3 regions of the Rossellomorea sp. FS2 genome follow, and region 1 is predicted to be linked to each of the others. Evidence: riboswitches for the same ligand, from Rfam matches in the RefSeq annotation. Region 1 holds a riboswitch; each other region holds the start of a gene.

Region 1 (8,017 bases):
TTTCACACCATCGGTCATGAAGTATTTTTGGACAAGGTCACCGTGCTCTTTCACAGCAGTGAAGATATCGGTGAAGATGACGCCGTTGTCCTTCAGTTCGTCCGTGATCTTCAAGTGGGCAGGAGTATTATTGCGCTGGATATACAGGCTCCCTGATTCACTTTCAGATTCTACTAGTGCTTTAATTTCTTCGGGCAGCTCGCTCATGGATGAAAACGCAGCACTTTCGACTGTATGCTTCTGGAATTGAGTGAAGTTCCAGTTGGTGATCTTCGTTTTATCCGCAACAGGGAGGTTCAGGTGTGAGACTTTGGCGAATGCGTCTGTACGCAGGGCCGTCATCCATTCTGGTTCTCCGAGTTGTTTTGAGTAGGAGCTGACATAGTCTTGATCTACTGGTAGTTTCGTTTCTACAGTCATATTCATCCTCCTAACTCTTACGCTTCTTGGCCGACAGTTTCGTCTTTGATTCCCAGTTCTTCTTTGATCCAGTCATAGCCTTCTGCTTCAAGGCGTTGAGCAAGTTCTTTACCGCCGGATTTCACAACGCGTCCTTGCATCATCACGTGAACGTGATCAGGTGTGATGTAGTTCAACAGACGTTGATAGTGAGTGATGATGAGGCAGCCGAAGTCTTCTCCGCGCATTTTGTTGATTCCTTTTGAAACGACTTTAAGGGCATCGATATCAAGTCCTGAATCGATCTCATCAAGGATGGCGATCTTAGGCTGAAGCATCATCAACTGAAGGATTTCGTTACGTTTCTTCTCCCCACCGGAGAATCCTTCGTTCAAGTAACGCTGTGCCATATCCGGATCCATTTCAAGGTATTCCATTTCGGAATCCATTTTGCGGATGAACTTCATAAGGGAGATTTCTTCCCCTTCTTCGCGTCGGCTGTTGATGGCAGAACGAAGGAAGTCGGCATTCGTCACACCGCTGATTTCACTTGGATATTGCATAGCCAGGAAAAGACCTACGCGTGCGCGTTCGTCCACTTCCATTTCAAGGACATCTTCACCGTCGAACGTGATGCTTCCTTTTGTCACTTCGTATTTCGGGTGACCCATGATTGCAGATGAAAGAGTGGATTTACCAGTACCATTCGGTCCCATGACCGCGTGAATTTCTCCACCTTTGATTTCAAGGTTGACACCCTTGAGGATTTCTTTACCTTCGATCTCAACATGAAGATCTTTGATTGTTAAAGTAGAACCTGCCATGTATATTACCTCCGTGACTTTATAAATGAAATAAAGGGATTCTTTATCCATTCTCAATTTATTATCATTACAATCTTATAACAAATAAAAGCTATAATCAACTTTTTCAGACAAAAGGGGACGGCATGGAAACGGGAAAAAATACCCTTCTATTGTTGGCCCAAACGCCCTTCTGCATACATGATTCGCCCTTTGACCGAATCATGTTCCCACATCCCCTACCTTATCACGGATGGATGACCATTTAAACCTCTATACATAAGAAAAACCAGTGATTCATCCATCACCGGCTCCTCCGTCATTCTTCTATATATTAGCATGCACTTTTCGATCGAGTGCAGCAATCATCCTGCGGCTTTCCCTATAATCCTTCTCTCTCTGCTTCTCTACTTGCATCCGAACTTCATGCTTTCGTTTGTACACCTCGTACCCTACTCCGTGGGCTCCATGCATGGCCTTTTCCATTTCGCTTGTGTACGACATACTGTCAAGAGAGTCGATAGTGAATCATTCCTTTCAGGTTTTTGTGTTACTCATTAAGGATACTACCCTGCCATTCTTTTGCCAAAACGTGTGTGGGGTGATTTTTTGAGAAAATCATCCTTCACTCCTGTTCTGCACTAAATTGTCAGACTTTCTTACACGTTTCCGCCTGTATCCTCCTGAAAGGAGTTCATCCTCTTTGAAAAGCGAAAAAAGAGAGTCCGAAGACCCTCCTTTCCGTTTAATGCTTCAGTTCATTGAGATCGTGCATGGATTGTTGTACAAGCGTGACAGCCTGGCTCATGGCTGCACCGCCGCCGAATGCAGCGGTCACACCCACGGCTTCAAGGATTTCTTCTTCCGTACACCCTTGATCGAGACAGCCCTTTGTATGGTAGATGATGCAGTACTCATCTTGAGAATACAAACTGATGCCAAGGGCGATCAGCTGCTTCTCTTTCTTCGATAGTACTCCTTCACGGAAACAATGCTCCGTGAAAGCATTGTATTGTTGCGCCAGCTCCGGCATTTTTTCAGTGAAGATCCCGAGCCCCGTCTTGTAATCGAGCAGGGCCGCTTCCGTTGTATTTCTAGGCTCTACCTGCATTCACTTTCAGCTCCATTCTAATTCGAGTGATCGAAAATAGTATGAGCTTATTGCAAAAAGATTATGTTTGGTATTTATTCTTTGACCGGAACGACGGACCCTTTCCACTCTTTATTGATGAAGTCCTGGATCTCATCAGACTGGAGCACCTTGACAAGCTCCTTGATCTCTTTTTTGTTTTCATCACCTTTTTTGACTGCAATGATGTTCACATACGGTGAATCCTTGTCTTCGATGGCAATGGAATCCTTGACCGGATCCAGTCCGCTATCGATGGCATAGTTGGAGTTGATGACGACGGCATCGCCTTCCTCGTTATTGTAAAGCTGAGTAAGAAGCGCCGGCTCATATTCGTAGTCAAATTTCAGCTTTTTAGGATTTTCGGCGATATCATCCAGTGTTGCTTGGGTTTTATCGATTCCATCCTTCAGTTTGATCAGCCCGTTTGCTTCAAGCAGGGTAAGGATCCTTCCGTGTTCTGCCACGGAGTTACTGAATAGAATGGTTCCGCCTTCCGGGATATCTTTAAGGGATTTATGCTTCTTCGAGTAGACAGCCATCGGTTCAATGTGAATTCCGCCGGCACTGACGAAATCATATCCGTGTTCTTTCTTTTGCCCCTCAAGGTAAGGAATGTGCTGGAAGTAGTTCGCATCCAGGTCCCCGCTGTCCAGATCTTTATTCGGAAGTACGTAATCCTGATACGTCTCGATCTTCAGGTCGATCCCTTCTTTTTCAAGGATCGGTTTTGCTTCTTCCAGAATCTCAGCATGAGGGACGTTAGATGCTCCGACCACGAGTTCCTTTGAATCGCCTGAGCTACCGTTGCTCCCGCTGGTTCCGCATGCTGCCAATCCTACAATACTTGCTGCTGCAATCGTGCCCACTAACCATTTTTTCATCTGATTTCTCTCCTTTTATCGTTTATCTATTTTATTGGTGAAATAATCACCGACAAGCTGAATGATGAATACAAGAACCAGGATCAAGATGGTCGCCGCCAGGGTGACATCGGTCCTGCTGCGCTGGAATCCGTCCAGGAAAGCAAGGTTTCCCAGTCCCCCTGCACCGATGACGCCCGCCATTGCGGTGTAACCGACTAATGCGATGGCCGTCACTGTGATTCCGGAGATGAGGGCAGGCATGGATTCAGGAAGAAGGACCTTCATGATGATGGTGCTCGTTTTTGCTCCCATCGCTTTTGCCGCCTCGATGACCCCCTTATTGACTTCGCGCAGGGCGATCTCGACCATGCGGGCATAGAACGGGGCAGCCCCGATGATCAAAGCAGGCAACGCTGCGTTCGCCCCTCGGATCGTACCAATCAACACTTTGGTGAAGGGGATCAACAGGACGATCAGGATGATGAAGGGGATCGACCGGAAGACATTGACCACAGCGTTGGTGATGGAATAGGCCACCTTATTTTCCCAGATGTTCCCTTTTGATGTGAGGAACAATAAAATCCCTAGTGCGAGCCCGAGGACAAATGTTACGATCACCGACATACCAGTCATATACAGGGTCTCAAGAGTGGCTTCCCACATCTTTTCCCAATCGACGTTCGGAAAGATTTTCTCGATCATCGCTCCATCACCTCCACTTTCACCGATTGTTCTTCAGCGAAGGCGACCGCCTGATCGAGGATTTCACGTTCACCCTTCAGATGGATGAACAGCGTGCCGAATGCTCCTTTTTGAGTTTGCGAAATCTGGCCCTGAAGGATGTTCACCTCAAGATCGAACCTTCGGATCAGTGAGGTGATGAGAGGCTGATCCGTACCGCTTCCAACGAATGTAAGCTTCAACACTTTCCCATCCGGATACTGATCGAGGATGTCATCCGACTCCTGCTGCTGTGCGACCTCTTTCACGAAGCGCTTCGTCACTTCCTGACGCGGATTACGGAATACCTCTAGGACATCCCCCTCTTCGACCACTTTTCCCGCTTCCATGACCGCCACCCTGTGACAGATTTTACGGATGACGTGCATTTCGTGGGTGATGAGGACGATGGTGAGCCCAAGACGCTCATTGATATCAACAAGAAGATCCAGGATGCTGTCCGTGGTTTGGGGATCCAGTGCGGACGTAGCTTCATCACATAGGAGCACCTTCGGATCATTCGCAAGTGCCCTTGCAATCCCGACGCGCTGCTTCTGACCTCCACTGAGTTGCGCCGGATAGGCATCCCCCCTGCCTTCAAGTCCTACCAGATGGAGAAGTTCATTCGCCTTCCTGATCCGTTCTCCTCTTGGCACTCCGGCTATCTCGAGTGGGAACTGGATGTTTTCAAGTACCGTACGGGACCAAAGGAGATTGAAATGTTGAAAGATCATCCCCATGGACTGCCGGGCTTCACGGAGTTTACGTCCCTTCGCCTTTGATATCACTTGACCGTTCACATCCACAGATCCATCAGTGGGTAGCTCGAGCCCATTCAGCATCCGGATCAACGTGCTCTTTCCTGCACCGCTGTACCCGATGACACCGAAGATTTCCCCATCCTTGATGGTCATATCCACCCCATCGACAGCTGACACCGTACCATTTTTGGTTTGAAAGATTTTTTTTACATCAGAAATCGTAATCATGTTGTATCCACCTCGTCATCAGTAAAACCACCTGTTTACTAGGAATTATATCCAAATACGTCATTATTGTTAAAACATCCAACCTCATTTGAAAAACAAAAATGCCTCCCTGCGATAAACAGAAAGGCATACTATTTCAATAGTTGACTTTCCCTCATCTGTCGAAGCCTTCGCTTCGAGTGAATTGGCACCATTTCAATTTTAATTGACGGTTGCCGGGTTTCATCGGGCACTTCCCTCCACCACTCTAAATAAGAGATAAACGTTATTCAATTATTCATACTAAATACTCAGAAATTTGTTACTAAACAGATACTATCACCGAATAAACAAGGTGTCAATTCTTTTTTGCACATTATACGCTCACTGGTTCGACCATGTGAAATCGGGTCAACCAAAGCACCGATTCAGCAAACAACAGATGCCGGTAACCTCCACGGACTTCGATTTCCTTTTTATCGACAAGGGAAGTCAATCGTTCATTCCCTTCAAGTAAAGCAATCAACCGCCGGACATCTCCAGCCGTTATCGTCAGGTTGGGATCTGGGTGAGGATCGGGAAGTACGTTGCAGCCCTTATTAGAAATGGACAGACTGTGGCCGCTAGTGCCGCATTGGAAATGTAGGACGAACGGGGTGTCTGGAAATAACAATTGTAAGTGATACCTGGTCTCGCATTGATCTACGACTTTCTCTAAATACTCTCTCATGCAACCCCTCCAGTATCTCGGATACTTAACTAATTCCACTATTGGATAGTTTATCCTCCTGTACTTTCTCGACAGATTGTGGACGCACTGTCGAAGGAAGGGCCCAACAGACAATAAGTTGGCGGGTTCGCTTCATTTCCCGAGAAATATGTCCCGGTATGTAGAAAAGTCGCAGTAGTTTCCGTGAGAATCTTTCAGTTTCTATTACCATTCGAACAAAAAAAGGCCTTTTCGGCCCTTTATGCTACCTTATTCAAAGCTTCATACAAAAACGGTACAGATTGAAACGCATAGATCCGTTCCACCTCGACTCCATCTTTGAATAGCAGGAGGCAAGGAACGCTTTCGACCGCATGCTCTGTTGCAAATCCTGCCAGGTAATTCAGATTTGCCTTTGCAAAAACGAATGGTTGAGGCAGTTTCTCTACAATATCAATCATCCTACCTGCAACCTGGCAGGTGCCGCACATGGGGGTGTACAGATAGAGCGCAAGCAGTCTTTCATTCTCCCGTATCGTGTGCAGCGCTTCCTGGCTGTTCAACTCTTTCAAAGCTAATTCATCCTTTTTCCAAGATATTGTTTGTGGACATCAATGTTGGCTCCGATCAAGACGGAAGCGAGGTGATATTCCGGGGCAGCCGCCACTTCCTTGTACATCCTGTCGATATACAGGTGACCCGCTTCGGGGAACTCCCGCTTGAATTGCTTGCGGAGTTTCTCACCGGCTTCATCGGCATCCACCAAGATGTATACATCCCTGTCGAATAATGAATCGATTAGTTCGTCCATTTTGGTCAGACTGATCGTACCATTGGTACAGATGATTTCTACGGGCTCACTGATGATATCTTTAACCTTTCGTTTGTCGGATGTCCCTTCTACGATCAGAACTTTTTCATCCACGACTTCCATGACAATCACCTTGACTTTCAGTGAAGTAGTAAAAGATTTGATGGATCCACTTATTATCTCTATTTTCTCATGTCAGTGGGATTTTGCAAAGGATTTGATCCAAAAGAACACCGGGGGTGATCCCCCGATGTCATTCTAACACCATCCACCTTCATCGCAATCCGTATAGCGGGCATCATGCCCTTCTGATGAGGTATAGCTCTGGTAGATTTTGTTTTCTTTCGCCTCGAAATTCGGCTGCATGCTGATCCCCTCCAACGAAAGGGGGACTTTCCCGATTGACTGGTTATCGAGGAACAGCTCAATGGAGCCATCCTTCACTTTTCCAATGACACGATCGGTCACATCGGCCTGTTTGGGTGTAAGCATGACCATCATCCTTTCCTTAAAGGTTGAATTTATCTTGCCCCTCCGGATAAAAAAACACCTTGAGAATTTATCCCAAGGTGTTCCTGTTTTAGCCTTCGTTGATCATTTTATCGTATTCTTCAGATGTCATCAGTTTGTCCACTTCACCAGCGTCTGAAGGTTCCACAACAACCATCCATGCTTTCTCGTATGGAGATTCGTTGACGAATTCAGGGCTGTCAGACAGGTCTTCGTTCACTTCGACCACTTTTCCTGATACAGGAGCGTAAAGTTCAGAAACGGTCTTGACCGATTCAACGCTTCCGAAAGGCTCGTTCGCTTTGACTTCATCGCCGACTTCCGGCAGCTCGACAAAGACGATGTCACCAAGTTCTGATTGTGCGAATGCTGTGATTCCGATTCGGACGTTACCGCCTTCGGACTTTACCCATTCATGTTCTTCTGAATAACGCAGTTCTTTCGGTGTGCTCATCTTTATCCCTCCACATGCTAGTTATACAAACTAATATTGACACATTCTTTAAGAGAAAAGCAAGGAAGTCTTGCACAAATATTCTGTTGCTTCCATTACTTCCAAGCATCTTCAAACGTTTCTTCCTTGAAGCCGAGGGTCACCTTTTGACCATTGGTCGTGAGGGGGCGCTTGATCAGCATCCCATCTGAAGCCAGTAGTTCGAGGAGTTCGTCGTCTGAGGCGGTATTTACCTTGTCTTTCAAGCCTAATTCCCTGTATTTCATGCCGCTTGTATTGAAGAATTTTTTCAGGGGCAGTCCGCTTTTTTCATAAAGTTCTTTCAGCGTTTCCTTAGACGGTGGCTCCTCGACAATATGTATTTCGTTGAAGTCAACATCTTCTTGTTCAAGCCATTTTTTCGCCTTGCGGCATGTCCCGCATTTAGGGTAGGAATAGAATGTGATTGCCATTTTTTTCACCACCTTTCGTTTGAGTGCTTTCCTCTTCATTATATCCGTTTTTGTCCTTGGCGAACAATACCGGCTGTCGAATGTTGTAGAGAAATGACCGGCCATTATGGTCTGTTACATTTAATGAGAGATTTTTCTTCCTCAGCTATCCTGTTATTGCGCAACCTGCACACGTTCCCGCCTAAAGTGTCTCTCC
Region 2 (8,017 bases), on a different contig from region 1:
TCGATCAGGACCTCGATGAGATGCCGGTATACGGCACCATCGCAAGTCAGTTCAATGATCCCGGAACAAACGCCCTGTTTGCTGCTGTCGTCGATACCGTAAACGGCAAGATGAACCTCGGATGGGAAACAGGATTTTCGAAGAATGTGGACGTGGAAAAACAAAACGTCATCATCCCGAACGACCGCCGTTACTATTTGAGGGAAATCGCTGAAACGGTCCGGAATTATCACAGGAAAGCAGAGGAGCAGTCCGATCTTGCCCGCCGTCTCTTCCAGCTCGAGGGGGCCATTGAAGCCGTTGGGGAACAAGGGGATGTCACGACCTCCCTCACCACGTTGAAAGACGAGGTGGAAAAGAAACTGACGGAGCAATCGAAGGAGATCCTGGGAGGATGGGAGAACCTCAAGGAAACATACAGCAAAGACTCATTCGTCACGAAGGTCCGCGATCGTGAAATCGTGACTGAGCTCAAAACCAAAAGCTTATCCGGCCTGAGCATCCCGAAGGTCGCCCTCCCGAGATATAAGGATTACGGGCAGATCCTTGAATGGGTGTATAAAGAAAATGTACCGGGCTCGTTCCCGTACACGGCGGGTGTGTTCCCGTTCAAGCGAAAAGGGGAAGATCCAAAGCGACAATTTGCAGGAGAAGGGACACCTGAACGGACGAACCGCCGTTTTCACTACCTGTCCAAAGATGATGACGCCAAGCGTCTCAGTACGGCATTCGATTCCGTCACCCTTTACGGGGAGGATCCCGATCACCGTCCCGATATCTACGGGAAAGTAGGGGAGAGCGGCGTCAGCATCTGTACCCTTGAAGATATGAAGAAGCTGTATGCAGGATTCGATCTTTGTGCCCCGTCCACATCGGTCTCCATGACAATCAACGGTCCGGCACCGATCATCCTTGCCATGTACATGAATACAGCCATCGATCAGCAGATCAAGATCAAAGAAGAAGAGCTTGGGCGCATCCTCACCGTCGAGGAGTATGCAAACGTCCGGGAAGAGACCTTGAGTGTCGTACGCGGCACCGTCCAGGCGGATATCCTGAAGGAGGACCAGGGGCAGAATACATGTATCTTCTCCACGGAGTTCGCCCTCAGGATGATGGGGGATATCCAGCAGTACTTCATCGATCATAAGGTGAGGAACTATTATTCTGTTTCCATCTCCGGCTATCATATCGCCGAAGCGGGAGCGAATCCGATTTCGCAGCTTGCCTTCACCCTCGCCAATGGATTCACGTATGTCGAGTACTACCTCAGCAGGGGAATGGATATCAATGCATTTGCACCGAATCTTTCCTTCTTCTTCTCCAACGGATTGGATCCTGAGTATACGGTCATCGGCCGTGTGGCAAGACGGATCTGGTCGACGGTCATGAGGGATAAATACGGAGCGAACGAGCGCAGCCAGAAGCTGAAGTATCACATTCAGACGTCAGGAAGGTCGCTTCACGCACAGGAGATCGACTTCAATGATATCCGCACGACCTTACAGGCGCTCATGGCCCTTCAGGATAACTGTAACTCCCTTCATACCAACGCGTATGATGAAGCCATCACGACGCCTACGGAGGAATCGGTCCGCCGGGCCATGGCGATCCAGATGATCATCACGAAGGAGCACGGTCTCTCGAAGAATGAAAATCCACTTCAGGGAGCCTTCATCGTGGAGGAGCTGACGGATCTGGTCGAGGAAATGGTGCTCGCAGAGTTCGACCGCATCAATGATCGCGGGGGCGTCCTAGGAGCCATGGAAACCCAGTATCAGCGCGGTAAGATCCAGGAAGAGTCCATGTTCTATGAAATGAAGAAGCATTCCGGTGAGCTTCCGATCGTCGGAGTGAACACGTATCTCAATCCGAATCCTCCTTCTGAAGAGGATGTGGACGGGATGGAACTTGCCCGTGCAACCAAGGAAGAGAAAGAAACCCAGATTCGCAATCTCAAAGCGTTCCAGCAGGGCCATGGCGACAAGACGGAAGAAGCGCTCAAGCGCTTGAAGATGTCTGCCGTTGAAGGCGGGAATATTTTCGAAGAGCTGATGGAGACGGTCAAAGTGGCGAGCCTCGGTCAAATTACAAGAGCCCTTTATGAAGTCGGCGGGCAATACCGCCGAAATATGTAAAAACGTATGCATCCGAACGGCTGCGCCCATCTCACCCGGGCGCAGAGTTCGGTTTTTTTATCCTTTGGGGGATGAGTGCTTGCCATCTTTCTTTAGAAACTATAAGATGAGCGTATTCCCATGAATCGGTCATGAAGCTGACAGCCCTGACCTTCCGAAGAAAATGTTCGGTAAAATCTAGATAATTCTAGCATAAAGACTTGTAATTTGTTTATAATGGTGAATATGGTCTAAACCTGATAATGGACAATTTTTGCCCTTTTTTATTCTACCTAGTAGATTGTTTAAATAGAGAAAGGAAGTGCGTACATTGAGTCTAAAGCAATTATCCAAAGAAGAATTGCGTCAAACAGCATTTATCGAGCTTGCCCACGCCATCTTGAAAGAAAGAAAGCAGGCCCTTGGTTTCCAGGAAATCCTTGATGAAATCACTAGTCTGACAGGTGCGTCAAAAGAAGAAGTGAAATCAAGACTTGCCCAGTTCTATACGGACCTCAACATCGACGGTCAGTTCCTGGCCCTTGGTGATAATCGTTGGGGACTCAGGGAGTGGTATCCAGTCGATCAAATCGAGGAAGAAACCGTTCCTACGATGAAATCATCTGCCAAAAAGAAAAAAGCGAAGAAAACCGATGAAGACGATCTTGATCTGGACGAATTCGATGATCTTGAAGATGAAGACCTTGATTTCGACGACCTTGATGATACAGAAGAAGACGATCTTACAGACGATGACGATCTGGATGAAGAAGATGCGGACGACGTGGAAGATCTGGAAGAAGAAGAAGATCTGGATATCGATGAGTTTGATGAAGATGATGAAGATGAAGAAGATCTCGAAGAAGACGAGGAAGAGGAGAACAAGTAATCTCTCCATCCCATGTCCTGAATTCTATGCTTGACTTCTTCCTTTGAGGAAGGTAGTATTTTATTTGGGCTCCTCAAAAGAGGACTGATCGAGTATATCAACGCTCCCCTTACGATTTGTAAGCGGGGCGTTTTTTATTTTTTTCCGGGAATGATCCCGGAAGACGGGCGTATCGGGGCGGATTTCGCCTCACCCCTTATAATCTCATGTATAACGAAAAAAAGAGGCTGTCTTTTTAACGATGATGCCATGGAATAATTCAAAGAATGGACTTCCCGTACTTTGAACATGATAAACCCATGGCGTGCGTACATAAGAGACACCCTCTACTTTTTTTGAACAAACTATATTCTTGAAGGGGGACATATACATGACTAAGTATATTTTCGTAACAGGCGGCGTAGTGTCGTCACTAGGGAAAGGGATCACAGCAGCGTCCCTTGGCAGATTGTTGAAAAATCGTGGCATCAGCGTCACGATCCAAAAATTCGATCCATACATCAACGTGGATCCGGGAACGATGAGCCCGTATCAGCACGGGGAAGTATTCGTAACCGATGATGGCGCCGAGACGGACCTTGACCTTGGTCACTATGAGCGCTTCGTCGACATCAACCTGACAAAATACAGCTCTGTGACAACAGGGAAAATCTACTCTGCGGTCCTGAAAAAAGAGCGTCGAGGCGATTATCTTGGGGGGACGGTTCAAGTCATCCCTCACATCACGAATGAAATCAAAGAGCGCGTATACCGTGCCGGCCGTGAAACGAACTCCGATGTCGTCATCACGGAAATCGGCGGAACGGTTGGGGATATCGAATCCCTTCCATTCCTTGAAGCCATCCGTCAAATCAAGAGTGATGTGGGTCGCGACAACGTCATGTACATCCACTGTACGCTTGTTCCTTACATCAAAGCAGCGGGTGAAATGAAAACAAAACCGACGCAACACAGCGTGAAAGAACTTCGCAGCCTGGGAATCCAGCCGAATGTCATCGTTGTCCGTGCAGAAATGCCGATGACTCAAGACATGAAGGACAAGATCGCCCTGTTCTGTGACATCGACAAGCATGCGGTCATCGAAGCAACAGATGCCGACACCCTATACTCCATCCCACTATCCCTACAGGAGCAAAAGCTCGATGAACTCACGTGTCAGCACCTTAAGCTTGAATGCCATGAGCCTGATATGACCGAATGGACAGAGCTCGTTGAACGCGTCCGCAACCTATCGCGCAAAACGACGATCGCCCTTGTCGGTAAATATGTAGAGCTTCAAGATGCGTACATTTCCGTTGTGGAAGCACTCCGCCATGCCGGGTACCATTTCGACAGCGACATCCAAGTGAAATGGTTGAACTCAGAGCTCATCAATAAAGAGAACGTTCAAGAACAACTGGCTGATGCCGATGGGATCCTTGTCCCTGGAGGATTCGGCGACCGCGGTGTCGAAGGGAAGATCGTGGCAACCCAGTATGCACGTGAGAACAAAGTTCCGTTCCTTGGAATCTGCCTTGGCATGCAGCTTGCTTCCGTAGAATATGCACGTAACGTCCTTGGACTGGAAGGCGCACATTCTGCAGAATTGAATCCTGATACACCGCATCCGATCATCGACCTTCTGCCTGAGCAAAAGGATATTGAAGACCTTGGTGGGACACTCCGCCTCGGACTTTACCCTTGTAAGCTGACTGAAGGCTCAAAAGCCTATGCAGCCTATGATGGAGAAGTGGTGTATGAGCGCCATCGCCACCGTTTCGAATTCAACAATCACTACCGTGAGCAAATGGAGAAAGCAGGATTTGTCTTCTCAGGAACAAGCCCGGACGGACGTCTTGTGGAAGTCATCGAGCTTAGCGACCACCCATGGTTCGTCGCTTCCCAGTTCCACCCGGAATTCACATCCCGCCCGACACGTCCGCAGCCTCTCTTCAGAGATTTCATCGAAGCGACGCTTGCTTACGGAGAAAACTGATCACGATCATGAACGCCGCCGGCTTATGCCGGCGGTTTTTTTGTGAATTGACACGTTTAAAAGGATCACATCTTCTTTTGCTTTGGAAGAGAAGGGTGGTGGGGAAGGGATGGAGTAGGGGCAGGGGGAAGTTGGTAATAAGGGTCGGAAGTCGATTATAAAAGTTGGTAGTTGATCATAAAGCTTCCAAGTTGAAAATAACCCGTCAAAGTTGTCAGTAGATTTCGATAAAAAAGCGGAAGTTGGTAATAAAAAGTTGAAAGTCGGTAGAAAAACTCCAGAAGTTGAAAATAAAAATGAAAAAGTCGGTAATAAATGGGTTGGTGGAGAGGTAAAAGGGATGGGAATGGTGAAAAATGATTGGATTTTCTACAAATTAAGGGATGAAAGAGCCCCATCATAGCCCCGCTACACCCATTTTTGATCCAGTCGGCAAAAATCGCCCCTCCTTTTCTTGAAATAACCCATCGTTCACTCCATCCAACGTGCCGCACCACTCACCATAGAATAGCTGAATGCTAACTTAGAAAACCCCGTGGACCATCTAACCACCCTTTCAGTGGTTTATTCATACGTAATAGTCACCACAAAGTGGACGGAAGCGGAAGTGTCTCGACTGCCTCCCCGTGGAAATCAAGTCCCTGCAGCGAAAGGGAACGCCCCCCGTTCCTGTTCATTGCTTTTTGAAGGAGAGAACGATTAGGCTTTAAACTTATAGAATTCCAAAAAGAATATTGACAATATTCACTCACCTCGTTAAGATATCCAATATGTAATCAAAATTTCATAGTTTTCTCTTATAAAGAGTTGGCAGAGGGACTGGCCCGATGATGCCCGGCAACCTACCGTATACACGGAAAGGTGCTAAGACCTGCAGGATGTGATTCCTGAGTGATAAGAGTGCGTTCATCCGTACATACACCTCTTTTCCTCAGGAAAAGAGGTTTTTATTTTTGTAGAGAAAAAATGAGGCGGGAAGATCCCGGAAGGAGAAGAGAGAATGAAAAAGGTTTTATCAGTACTCTTATTTGCGACACTACTCATCACACTGGCTGCCTGTCAGCCGAACGTATCGTCAGAATCCAAAGGGGAAGAAAAGCAGGGGACGTCCGAGCACCCGCTGGCAGGGAAGAAGATTGCCTTGATCATGCAGATCAACCTGGGGACGTTCTCGGCCCAGTATATTGAAGGAGTAAAAGAGCAGGTGAAGAAATTCGGCGGGGAAGTACAGGTATTCACTTCTGAAGGGGACTTGGCCAAAATGTCTTCGAATCTGGATGCGGCCATCAACCAGAAGTTTGATGGGATCCTCATTGACCACGGCACGAAGGAAGCGTTGCAATCAGGAGTGGAAAAAGCAAAAGAGGCCAAGATACCGGTCGTCGTGTTTGATGCCGATGTGGAATCGGATGGTGTGACCGTCCTTGAACAGGGGGATCAGCAGATGGCGGAACAGACCCTTTCCAAACTCTCTGATGAGCTTGGAGGCAAGGGGAATATCGTGAAAATCTGGGTGGCAGGATTCGCTCCGATGGAAAGGCGTCAAGTCGCGTATCAGGAGTTCCTGAAAGAGAACCCGGATATCAAAGAAGTGGCTGCATTCGGAGCGGCGACCAACAACACGGCCCTGGATACCCAGGCACAGATGGAAGCGATCCTGAAGCAGTATCCGAAAGGAGAAATCGATGCGGTATGGGCCGCGTGGGATGAATTCGCCAAAGGGGCCGTCCGTGCCATCGAAGCGGCAGGGAGAAACGAGATCAAGGTGTACGGAATCGATATGAGCGACGAAGATCTCCAGATCATCCAGAAAGAAGGAAGCCCATGGGTGGCGTCCGCAGCAGTGGACCCGAAGGATATCGGCCGCGTGCAGGTCCGCTTCCTTTACCAAAAGCTTGACGGGGAGGAAACGCCTCAAACGGTGAAGCTTGAACCGGTCTTCGTCGAGAAAGAGCAGCTTCCGGAAGAAACGATCACCACCGATCAATTGAGTGAGCATATCGACGGCTGGGGGGCGAGCGAACAAGGGTATTCCAACGAGTTGAAGAAGCTCGAGGCATCATTTGAATCGTAAAGGAGTGGACGATGTGTCTGCTGTAGTGGAAATGGTGAAGATGAACAAAGCGTTTGCCGGGGTGCAGGCACTGAAGGAGGCTTCTTTTGAAGTAAGGGCAGGAGAAGTGCATGCGCTCTTGGGGGCAAACGGTGCAGGGAAAAGTACCCTGATGAAAATCCTGTCCGGCGCGTATGAGCAGGATGAAGGGGAGATCCGCCTGAACGGTGAGAAGGTGACATGCCGCACGCCTAAGGAAGCAAAGGACCATGGGATCCACTGTGTGTATCAGGAAGTCGACACGGCGCTCATAGCCGGGTTGAGTGCCATGGAAAATATCCTGTTGGACGATTTTTCCCCGGGAGGATCCTTCTTCATCCGGAAGAAAGCGATGGAGAAAAAGGCGGGGGAAGGGTTGAAGCGGATCAAGCATGAATCGATCCCTTTGCAGGAACCGGTGGGCAGGCTCAGTCTTGCGGATAAACAGATGATTTTATTGACGAGGTGCCTCCTGAGGGATGCCAAGGTCCTGATATTGGATGAGCCCACTGCCCCCCTCAGCTCTACGGAAACAGAAAAACTGTTCCGTGTCATTGAAGAGTTGAAGGCGTCTGGCGTTGCCATCATCTTCATTTCCCACCGGCTGCCGGAAGTCTTCCAGATCTCCGACCGCATCACGGTCATGAAGGACGGAGGCACGGTGGGAACGTACGAAACGCAGGAAGTCACGCCGAGGGCCATCGTCGAAGCGATGATCGGGGGGACATACAAAGAGGAGTTCAACCGGAATCAGTCGGTGACCGGTGACGTATTATTCGAGGCAAGTGGTGTCTCGGATGGTGCGTTGCTGAAGGATATATCGCTCACCGTACGTGAAGGGGAGATCGTAGGCGTGGCCGGGCTTGTCGGCGCAGGCAAGACCGAACTTGCCAAGTCGCTCTTCGGGGCCGTGCCAGCCAAAGGCCGATTCAAGCTGAAGGGAA
Region 3 (8,017 bases), on a different contig from region 1:
AAGCAGACAAAAAGGCCATCATGGCACTTGATGGTGTAGTCACCGTCATGGAAAGCGGCGGTCAATTCCAAGTAGTCATCGGAAATGACGTCTCCCACGTCTACCGTGAGATCGGGAAACAAACATCCCTCCTATCGGATACGTCTTCAAAACAGACGGACGGAGAAGGGGATAAAGGATCTGCAGTCGGCAGAGTCATCGATATCATTGCCGGGATCTTCACACCGCTTCTTGGCATCATGGCCGGCGCAGGTGTTCTGAAGGGGGTCCTTCAGATTTTGACGAGCACCGGGGTGATGACTCCGGATAATACGACGTATATCATTCTATATGCTGCAGCGGACAGCCTATTTTACTTCTTGCCTGTGTTGTTAGCGTTTACAGCCGCGAGGAAATTTGATGCGAACCCATTCATTGCCGCTACGATTGCCGGGGCGTTGATCTATCCGTCCATCATTGAACTGGCCAACGGGAACGTTGAAACCACGTTCTTCGGCATCCCTGTCGTGATGATGAAATACTCATCAACTGTCATCCCGATCATCCTGGCGGTCCTCGTCATGGGGTATTTCGAGCGATTCCTTAACCGCAGGATCCATCAGTCCGTGCGTACATTCATTACGCCATTTGTCTTGTTGGTTACGATCCTGCCGTTGACGCTTCTCGCCTTTGGACCGTTCGGTGTGTATGTGGGGAATGGAATTGCAGCAGGCATCCTCTATGTATTCTCACTGAGCCCGATCATTGCCGGTGCCATTGTCGCCATGTCCTGGCAGGTACTTGTCATCTTCGGTGTTCACTGGGGGATCATTCCGATTTTCATCAACAATATCACCGTACAAGGCTATGATAACGTCAAGCCTGTAACCGCTCCGGCTATCTTTGCACAAGCAGGGGCAGCCCTTGGCGTCATGCTGAAGACGAAGAACAAAAAACTTAAGGCCCTCTCTGGTTCGACTGCGATCACCGGTCTATTCGGGATCACGGAACCAATCGTATACGGTGTCACCCTGCCGCTGAAAAAGCCATTCATCATGGCCACGATCAGTGCAGGTGTCGGGGGAGCCATCGTCGGCTATTCCCAAAGCGCCGCCATCGCTACGGGCCCTCCGGGATTATTGACCCTCCCGATCTTCTATGGCGAAGGCTTCATCGGCTTGATCATCGGGATCTCTGTATCCTTTATCTTGTCCATTGCCCTTACGTATATTGTCGGCTTTAAGGATCCCGTGGAAGAAGGGACGGACCAGGAAGTTTCTACTGATCAACACGTCACGCCATCTTCCACTATCGGCGCCGTCAGCCCGCTGACAGGCATCGTGATGCCCCTGTCTGACGTCAAAGATGCCGCCTTCTCTACAGAAGCCCTTGGAAAAGGAGTCGCCATCCTTCCGACAGAAGGCAAGCTGTACTCTCCGGTCACGGGTGTGATTGGCACCTTGTTCCCATCGAAGCACGCCGTCGGGATTGTAGGAGACGATGGAGCAGAGATCCTCGTCCATGTGGGTCTCAACACCGTCCAGCTGAATGGTGAGCATTTCACCGCACATATCGCCCAGGGGGACCGCGTCGAAGCGGGTCAGCTCCTTGTGGAATTCGATGTGAAGGCGATCCAGGAAGCCGGGTATGACCTGTCCACGCCGATCGTCGTGACCAATACGAATGAATTCATGGACGTCCTCTCAGAAGAACCGGGGGACATCAAAGCAGGAGCACGCCTGCTATCTTATATGAAAGAAAAGGAGCGAGTGTCATGACAACGACTACATTTCCAAAATCCTTCCTTTGGGGAGGGGCCATTGCAGCAAACCAAGCAGAAGGAGGATACCGCGAAGGCGGGAAGGGGTTGACCAACGTCGACCTCCTTCCACGCGGTGAAGAGAGATTCTCCTATATGAAAGGGAATATCCCACACCTGGAACTTCAAGATGACCTTTACTACCCGTCACATGAAGCCATTGATTTTTATCATCGCTACAAAGAAGATATCAAGCTGTTTGCCGAGATGGGCTTTACATGCCTTCGGGTGTCTGTATCTTGGGCAAGGATCTTCCCGAACGGGAACGACGCTGAGCCGAATGAAGAAGGATTGACATTCTATGAAAACCTCTTCGCAGAGCTCAGAGCGAACGGAATCGAACCCGTTGTAACCATCGCCCATTTCGATGTACCTGTCCATCTGATTGAAACGTTCGGAAGCTGGAAGGGCCGTGATCTCGTCGAATTCTACGAAACGTATGCCCGCACTCTTTTCAATCGTTTTAAAGGAACCGTGAAATATTGGATGACGTTCAATGAAATCAATATGCTTTTCCATCTGCCTTTCCTTGGGGCAGGAATCGTGTTCAAAGAAGGTGAAAACCGGGATCAGGTCCTCTATCAGGCTGCTCATCATCAGCTTGTCGCTAGTGCCCTTGCCGTGAAGGCACTCCATGAGATCGATCCGGAGGCACAGATCGGGTGCATGCTGGCCGCAGGTGTCACGTATCCGTACTCCTGTAATCCGGAAGATATCTGGGCGGGAATCGAACGTAATCGCGAATCCTACTTCTTCATCGACGTTCAGTCCCGTGGAGCGTATCCGGGCTATGCGAAGCGCTTCTTCCGGGAGCAGGAGTGGGATCTCCAGATGGAAGAAGGAGATGAAGACATCCTCAAGGCTCATACGGTGGATTACATCGGATTCAGCTATTACTCCAGCCGCACGATCAGCCGTGATCCCGAAATCCTCGGGAAGATGACGGCAGGCAATGTGTTCCCTTCGGTCAAAAATCCTCATTTGAAAACATCGGAATGGGGATGGACGATCGATCCAAAAGGGATCCGGATTACGGCCAATCAATTGTATGATCGCTATCAAAAACCATTATTCGTCGTGGAAAACGGCCTCGGAGCCATCGACGAGCCCGGCGCAGATGGGGAAATCAACGATGCCTATCGAATCGATTATCTCTCAGCCCATCTCCGCGAGCTGAACGAAGCAATCAAGGACGGAGTCCAACTGCTGGGCTACACATGCTGGGGACCGATCGATATCGTCAGCGCCTCAAGCGGCGAAATGAAAAAACGTTATGGCTATATCCATGTGGACAAAGACAACGAAGGCAATGGCACCCTCAACCGTTCTAAGAAGGCCAGCTTCGACTGGTACAGACAGGTGATCGAGACGAATGGAGCGTCATTGGAGAACGAAACCGTCAAAAGTTGAGCGGTTAATTTCCCTCATCCCATTGACAACAGGAGCTAAATCCTGAATAATTATTATATTGAGAAAATTAAATAGCGATATTCCTTATTAAGAGTGGTGGAGGGACTGGCCCTGTGAAACCCGGCAACCGCTGTTCAAACTTGAACAGAATGGTGCTAAATCCTTGAACGAGATTCGTTCGGAGATGAGGAAGAGACGAGAATCATAAGGCTCTTCCTTTTACCGGGAAGGGCCTTTTTATATGAAAAAAGGGAGAGGATTCAGATGACACACGTACAGACAAAAGGTAAGAAAGCAATAAAAGCCCCGTTCCGGGCAGATCAGGTGGGCAGCCTGCTGAGGTCGGAGCGGATCAAGGAAGCACGCGAACGGAGAGGGAATGGAGAGCTATCCGCAGCTGAACTCCGACGAATCGAGGATGAAGAAATCATCCGCATCGTCGACAAGCAAAAGGAAATCGGCCTCCAAGTCGTGACCGATGGTGAATTCAGGAGGGCGTGGTGGCACTTCGACTTCCTTGAAGGTCTCGATGGCGTCGAAGGATATGAATCGGACCAGGGGATCAAGTTCCATAACACGACGACCAAGGCACGTGGCATCAAAGTGACGGGAAAAGTGGACTTCACGGATCATCCGATGCTGAAAGACTATGAATTCCTTCATGGCATTGCAGGCGATCACACTGCCAAGATGACGATTCCGAGTCCAAATATGCTTTTCTTCAGGGGGAAAATTGAAACGGACGTATACGGAGATGACTTGGAGGCATTCCATCGGGATGTAGCCGAAGCCTACAAAAAGGCGATCCGTGCTTTCTACGATGCAGGCTGCCGCTATCTGCAGCTCGACGATACGGCATGGTCGGTATTCTTCTCGAAACAGGGACATGAGCAGATCAAGGCATTTGGCCGCGAACCCGACGAACTCAGGGAATCCTTCGCCCGTACCATCAATGAGGCTGTGAAGGATCGCCCAGAGGACCTTGTCGTGACCATGCATATTTGCAGGGGGAATTTCAAATCGACATGGGCAGCTGAAGGCGGATATGAAGCGGCTGCCGAAACCATTTTCGGCGGGCTCGACCTCGACGGGCTATTCCTGGAGTTCGATGATGAGCGTTCCGGAGGCTTCGAACCGCTACGCTATGTGAAGAATCCGAATCTCCAGATCGTCCTCGGTCTTGTTACGTCCAAGCATGGAGATCTCGAGGCGACGGAAGACATCGAGGCACGGATACAGGAAGCTGCACGCTATGTGGACATCAACCAGCTCTGTCTCAGTCCCCAATGTGGATTCGCTTCAACCGAAGAAGGAAATCTGCTGACCGAAGCAGAACAATGGAAGAAGCTGCAACACGTGATCGCCATTGCCGATCGGGTGTGGGAATGAGGTTCCCATTCAGCCAGTAATCAATTAGGAGAGGGTTTCATTGCGGATACAGTATGCTCTGTTTATCCTCCTGGCAGCCATGCTGTGGGGAACAACGGGGACGGTGCAGGCATTGGCTCCTGAAGGCGTCCATCCGATTGCCATCGGAGCGGTGCGCCTGGCCATAGGAGGCTTGTTCCTCCTTCTATTATCCTTGGGAAAAATACATTGGAGAGGGTGGCCCTTGAAAGGAACCGTGGCGGCCGCTCTTTGTATGGCACTCTATCAGCCTTTCTTTTTCTCGGCAGTCAGCATGACGGGGATTGCGATCGGGACCGTGATCGCCATCGGAAGCGCCCCGGTCATAGCAGGACTCCTTGAATGGGGAATAAAAAGGAATGTCCCCCAAGCTTCCTGGTGGGCCTCCACCGCCCTGGCCATCGCAGGCTGCATCCTTCTGTTCACGAATAGAGGATCGGTCGTTGCCGACCCGCGCGGCATCCTCCTCGCACTGGGGGCGGGGGCTTCATTTGCCGGGTACACCATGATCAGCGGAACCCTTGTCAATAGAAGGGAAACACTTCCCGTGGTCGCTGTCGTGTTCATGCTGGGTGCATTCTTCCTCACGCCCTTCCTCTTCCTCTATGATCTATCGTGGCTTATGGAGGTAAGGGGAGCCGGGGTTGCCCTGCATCTCGGGGTCGTGGCAACAGGACTTGCCTATCTTCTCTTTGCACGTGGACTGGTGAAGGTGCCTGCCTCAACCGCCGTGACGCTCTCCCTCGCCGAACCCCTCACCGCCACCATGCTCGGGGTCTTTCTGATCGGCGAATCCCTTGATGCCCTGTCATGGTTGGGCGTCGGTCTCCTCCTTCTAGGGATCATGTTATTAGTGGGGAAACAGGGAGTGGAATCGGATAAAGATAAAGAACAAATGAGATCAGCTTAGGCTGGTCTATTTTCTATTAGAAACACTAATCGACAGAAATTACGAAAAAATTTAATTTCCCTCATACTTGCTCAAAGCCTTATTTAAAGCCATTTATGAGTCATTAATTGAATCAATCCACATTATAATCGGCATAGATGTAAAAAAGTTTTTTAAAAAAAGTGATCCAAATACAAAACCCTCTCGTTATCTTAGTGTAAATATAAAAAACCAGGATAAAAGGAGAGGAATACATTGAAAAAATCAAAGCTAATGAAAAAAATCGCAGCACCTGTACTTGGGCTATCCCTACTGGCCGCACCGACAGCAAGTTTCGCAGCAGAGCAACCGACAGCCGTCACTCCGGCATCAGACTTGCGTTCCACTCTTGATCAGCTTCTATCAGAGCACTTTGTGCTAGCGGTTGACGCAATGGTAAAAGATTATAACGACGCACCGGACGAAAAACAAGCCATGAAGGCACTGGATGACAACGCCAAGGATATGACGCCGGCGATCGAATCCATCTACGGTGAAGAAGGAGCGAAGGAATTCGAACGAATCTTCCGCGGACATAATGCTTACTCAGAAGACTTCGTAAAAGCCGCTCAATCTGGTGATGAAGATGCGAGAATGGCCGCTGAAAAAGAAGTGGATGAATTCGTAGAAGAGTTCTCGACTTTCCTCAGCACAGCAACGGAAGAAAATCTTCCGAAAGATGCAGCAGCTGAAGTACTGAAGGCACATGAAGAAGATGTCCTTAATGCATTCGATGCATACGTAGAAGAAGACTACAAAGGCTACTTCTCTTCATTCCGTGAAGGATATGACCGCATGTTCGATATCAGTAAAGCTCTTTCAACAGCGATCGTGACTCAAATGCCTGATAAATTCGAAGGATCAAAAGCCGATTCTGCAGCAGCTGATCTTCGTTCTACATTGAACAATCTAGCAGCAGAGCACTTTGCCCTTGCAACAATGGGAATGCAAAAAGGCGTTGACGGAGCAGCTGACTATGACTTCGCCAACTGGGCTGAAGATGAGCACACAAAAGACTTCAAAGCAGCCATTGCTTCCATCTACGGAGATGAAGGTGCAGCACAATTCGAAAAAATCTGGACTGGCGAGCACATCAATGCCCAATCTGATCTAGTAGCAGCTGTATTGGCTGATGATAAAGAAAAAGAAGAAGCAGCACGCGAAAGCTTGAGCATGTTCTCTGAAGACTTCGGTAACTTCCTAGGAACAGCAACAGAAGGAAATCTACCTGCTGAAGATGCCATCGCAGCAGTAAAAGGCCACGAAGAGCAAGTATTGAAAGCATTCGATGACTACTTGGCTGAAGACTACGATGCAAGCACTGCAGACTTCCGTGAAGGATATGCGTACATGTTCGGAGTAGGTAAAGCACTTGGAGATGCCATCGTGAAACAAAACCCTGATATGTTCGCAGGTTCCGATATGCCATCTGCTATGCCTAACACAGGTATGGGTGGAGCTGCACAAGACTCCAATGCACCAATCATGGCTTGGACAGCAGGAATCACTGCTCTACTAGCAGCTGGAGTATTCCTTATCCGCAAAAAAGTATCAAACCAACAATAATTAAATGAAGAGAGAAGGGCTTTACCGCTCTTCTCTTTTTCCTACTAGAGGTGAGAAGATGAAAAAGAGATTATTGATCGTATTGACTGTCATGCTCCTCAGCATCATAAGCTTCCAGGTATTCGCCCAAGAAAATACCACACCTCAGCAGACGTCAGAGAAAAAACAGGTGAAAGCTGAGAAAGAGACAAAGCAAAAGACGAGACCGATTGGCCACAAAGGGGAAGAATTTGTTCTTCTTGACTCTTTACAGAAGAAGAAAGCCGAGCTGGAAGAACAATTAAAGGTTCAAGAAGAGGGAATTACCCCCGTAAGGATCCAAATTCCGAGTATGGATATCGATACAAAGGTGATCCCTGTCGGACTGAAGGAATCCGGTGAAATGGATGTTCCGGAGTCTACAGAAGTGACCGGCTGGTATGACCGCGGTCCAAAGCCGGGTGGGAAGGGAAGTTCTGTTGTGGCAGGGCATGTCGACAGTAAGGAAGGTCCCGCCATCTTCTTTTACCTAAAGAACATCGAGGTCGGGGAAACGATCACCCTCACCGACGAAAACGGCAATGAGCGCACATTCAAAGTAAAATCAAAAGAGAGCTATCCTTACAATGACGCACCGATCGAAAAGATCTTCGGTCCATCGGATAAACGGAAGCTCAATGTCATCACCTGTACCGGTACGTTCGATCACGATAAGCATGAGTATCCAGATCGGTTGGTCGTGTACACCGAGCTGATCAGTGAAAAGCAGAAGCAGGAGGAAAAAACGCCTGAGCCTCCGACCGACGTCACCCAGGAATCCAATGTGATCAACTGGCATGCCGTCCGTGCAGACGATGTCATAGGCTACCGCGTCTATAAAAAATCTGCTCTTGAAGAAGAGTACACCCACGTCGCCAGCATTTCTGCCC

What was found. Region 1 has a riboswitch for S-adenosylmethionine ahead of ACNA6I_RS18545 (methionine ABC transporter ATP-binding protein). Riboswitches for the same ligand answer to the same signal wherever they lie in the genome.
Region 2: another riboswitch for S-adenosylmethionine. It lies ahead of ACNA6I_RS20795 (sugar ABC transporter substrate-binding protein); the one in region 1 lies ahead of ACNA6I_RS18545 (methionine ABC transporter ATP-binding protein).
Region 3: another riboswitch for S-adenosylmethionine. It lies ahead of ACNA6I_RS21450 (5-methyltetrahydropteroyltriglutamate--homocysteine S-methyltransferase); the one in region 1 lies ahead of ACNA6I_RS18545 (methionine ABC transporter ATP-binding protein).

Annotation. Positions count from the first base shown of each region.
Region 1 covers NZ_JBLRVS010000005.1:422,454-430,470, reverse strand. The annotation lists gene sufD (Fe-S cluster assembly protein SufD) at 1-420, opposite strand, end outside; gene sufC (Fe-S cluster assembly ATPase SufC) at 438-1,223, opposite strand; gene ACNA6I_RS18565 (hypothetical protein) at 1,530-1,706, opposite strand; gene ACNA6I_RS18560 (carboxymuconolactone decarboxylase family protein) at 1,948-2,313, opposite strand; gene ACNA6I_RS18555 (MetQ/NlpA family ABC transporter substrate-binding protein) at 2,388-3,215, opposite strand; gene ACNA6I_RS18550 (methionine ABC transporter permease) at 3,231-3,899, opposite strand; gene ACNA6I_RS18545 (methionine ABC transporter ATP-binding protein) at 3,896-4,906, opposite strand; SAM riboswitch class I at 5,058-5,164, opposite strand; gene ACNA6I_RS18540 (hypothetical protein) at 5,262-5,615, opposite strand; gene ACNA6I_RS18535 (thioredoxin family protein) at 5,855-6,166, opposite strand; gene ACNA6I_RS18530 (toprim domain-containing protein) at 6,169-6,528, opposite strand; gene ACNA6I_RS18525 (YusG family protein) at 6,664-6,897, opposite strand; gene gcvH (glycine cleavage system protein GcvH) at 6,986-7,369, opposite strand; gene ACNA6I_RS18515 (arsenate reductase family protein) at 7,465-7,821, opposite strand.
Region 2 covers NZ_JBLRVS010000007.1:286,832-294,848, reverse strand. The annotation lists gene icmF (fused isobutyryl-CoA mutase/GTPase IcmF) at 1-2,138, shown strand, start outside; gene rpoE (DNA-directed RNA polymerase subunit delta) at 2,440-3,006, shown strand; gene ACNA6I_RS20805 (CTP synthase) at 3,377-4,981, shown strand; gene ACNA6I_RS20800 (hypothetical protein) at 5,238-5,384, shown strand; SAM riboswitch class I at 5,776-5,882, shown strand; gene ACNA6I_RS20795 (sugar ABC transporter substrate-binding protein) at 5,982-7,055, shown strand; gene ACNA6I_RS20790 (sugar ABC transporter ATP-binding protein) at 7,087-8,017, shown strand, end outside.
Region 3 covers NZ_JBLRVS010000007.1:410,454-418,470, reverse strand. The annotation lists gene ACNA6I_RS21460 (beta-glucoside-specific PTS transporter subunit IIABC) at 1-1,757, shown strand, start outside; gene ACNA6I_RS21455 (6-phospho-beta-glucosidase) at 1,754-3,208, shown strand; SAM riboswitch class I at 3,290-3,399, shown strand; gene ACNA6I_RS21450 (5-methyltetrahydropteroyltriglutamate--homocysteine S-methyltransferase) at 3,473-4,597, shown strand; gene ACNA6I_RS21445 (EamA family transporter) at 4,638-5,525, shown strand; gene ACNA6I_RS21440 (copper amine oxidase) at 5,778-7,109, shown strand; gene ACNA6I_RS21435 (class F sortase) at 7,168-8,017, shown strand, end outside.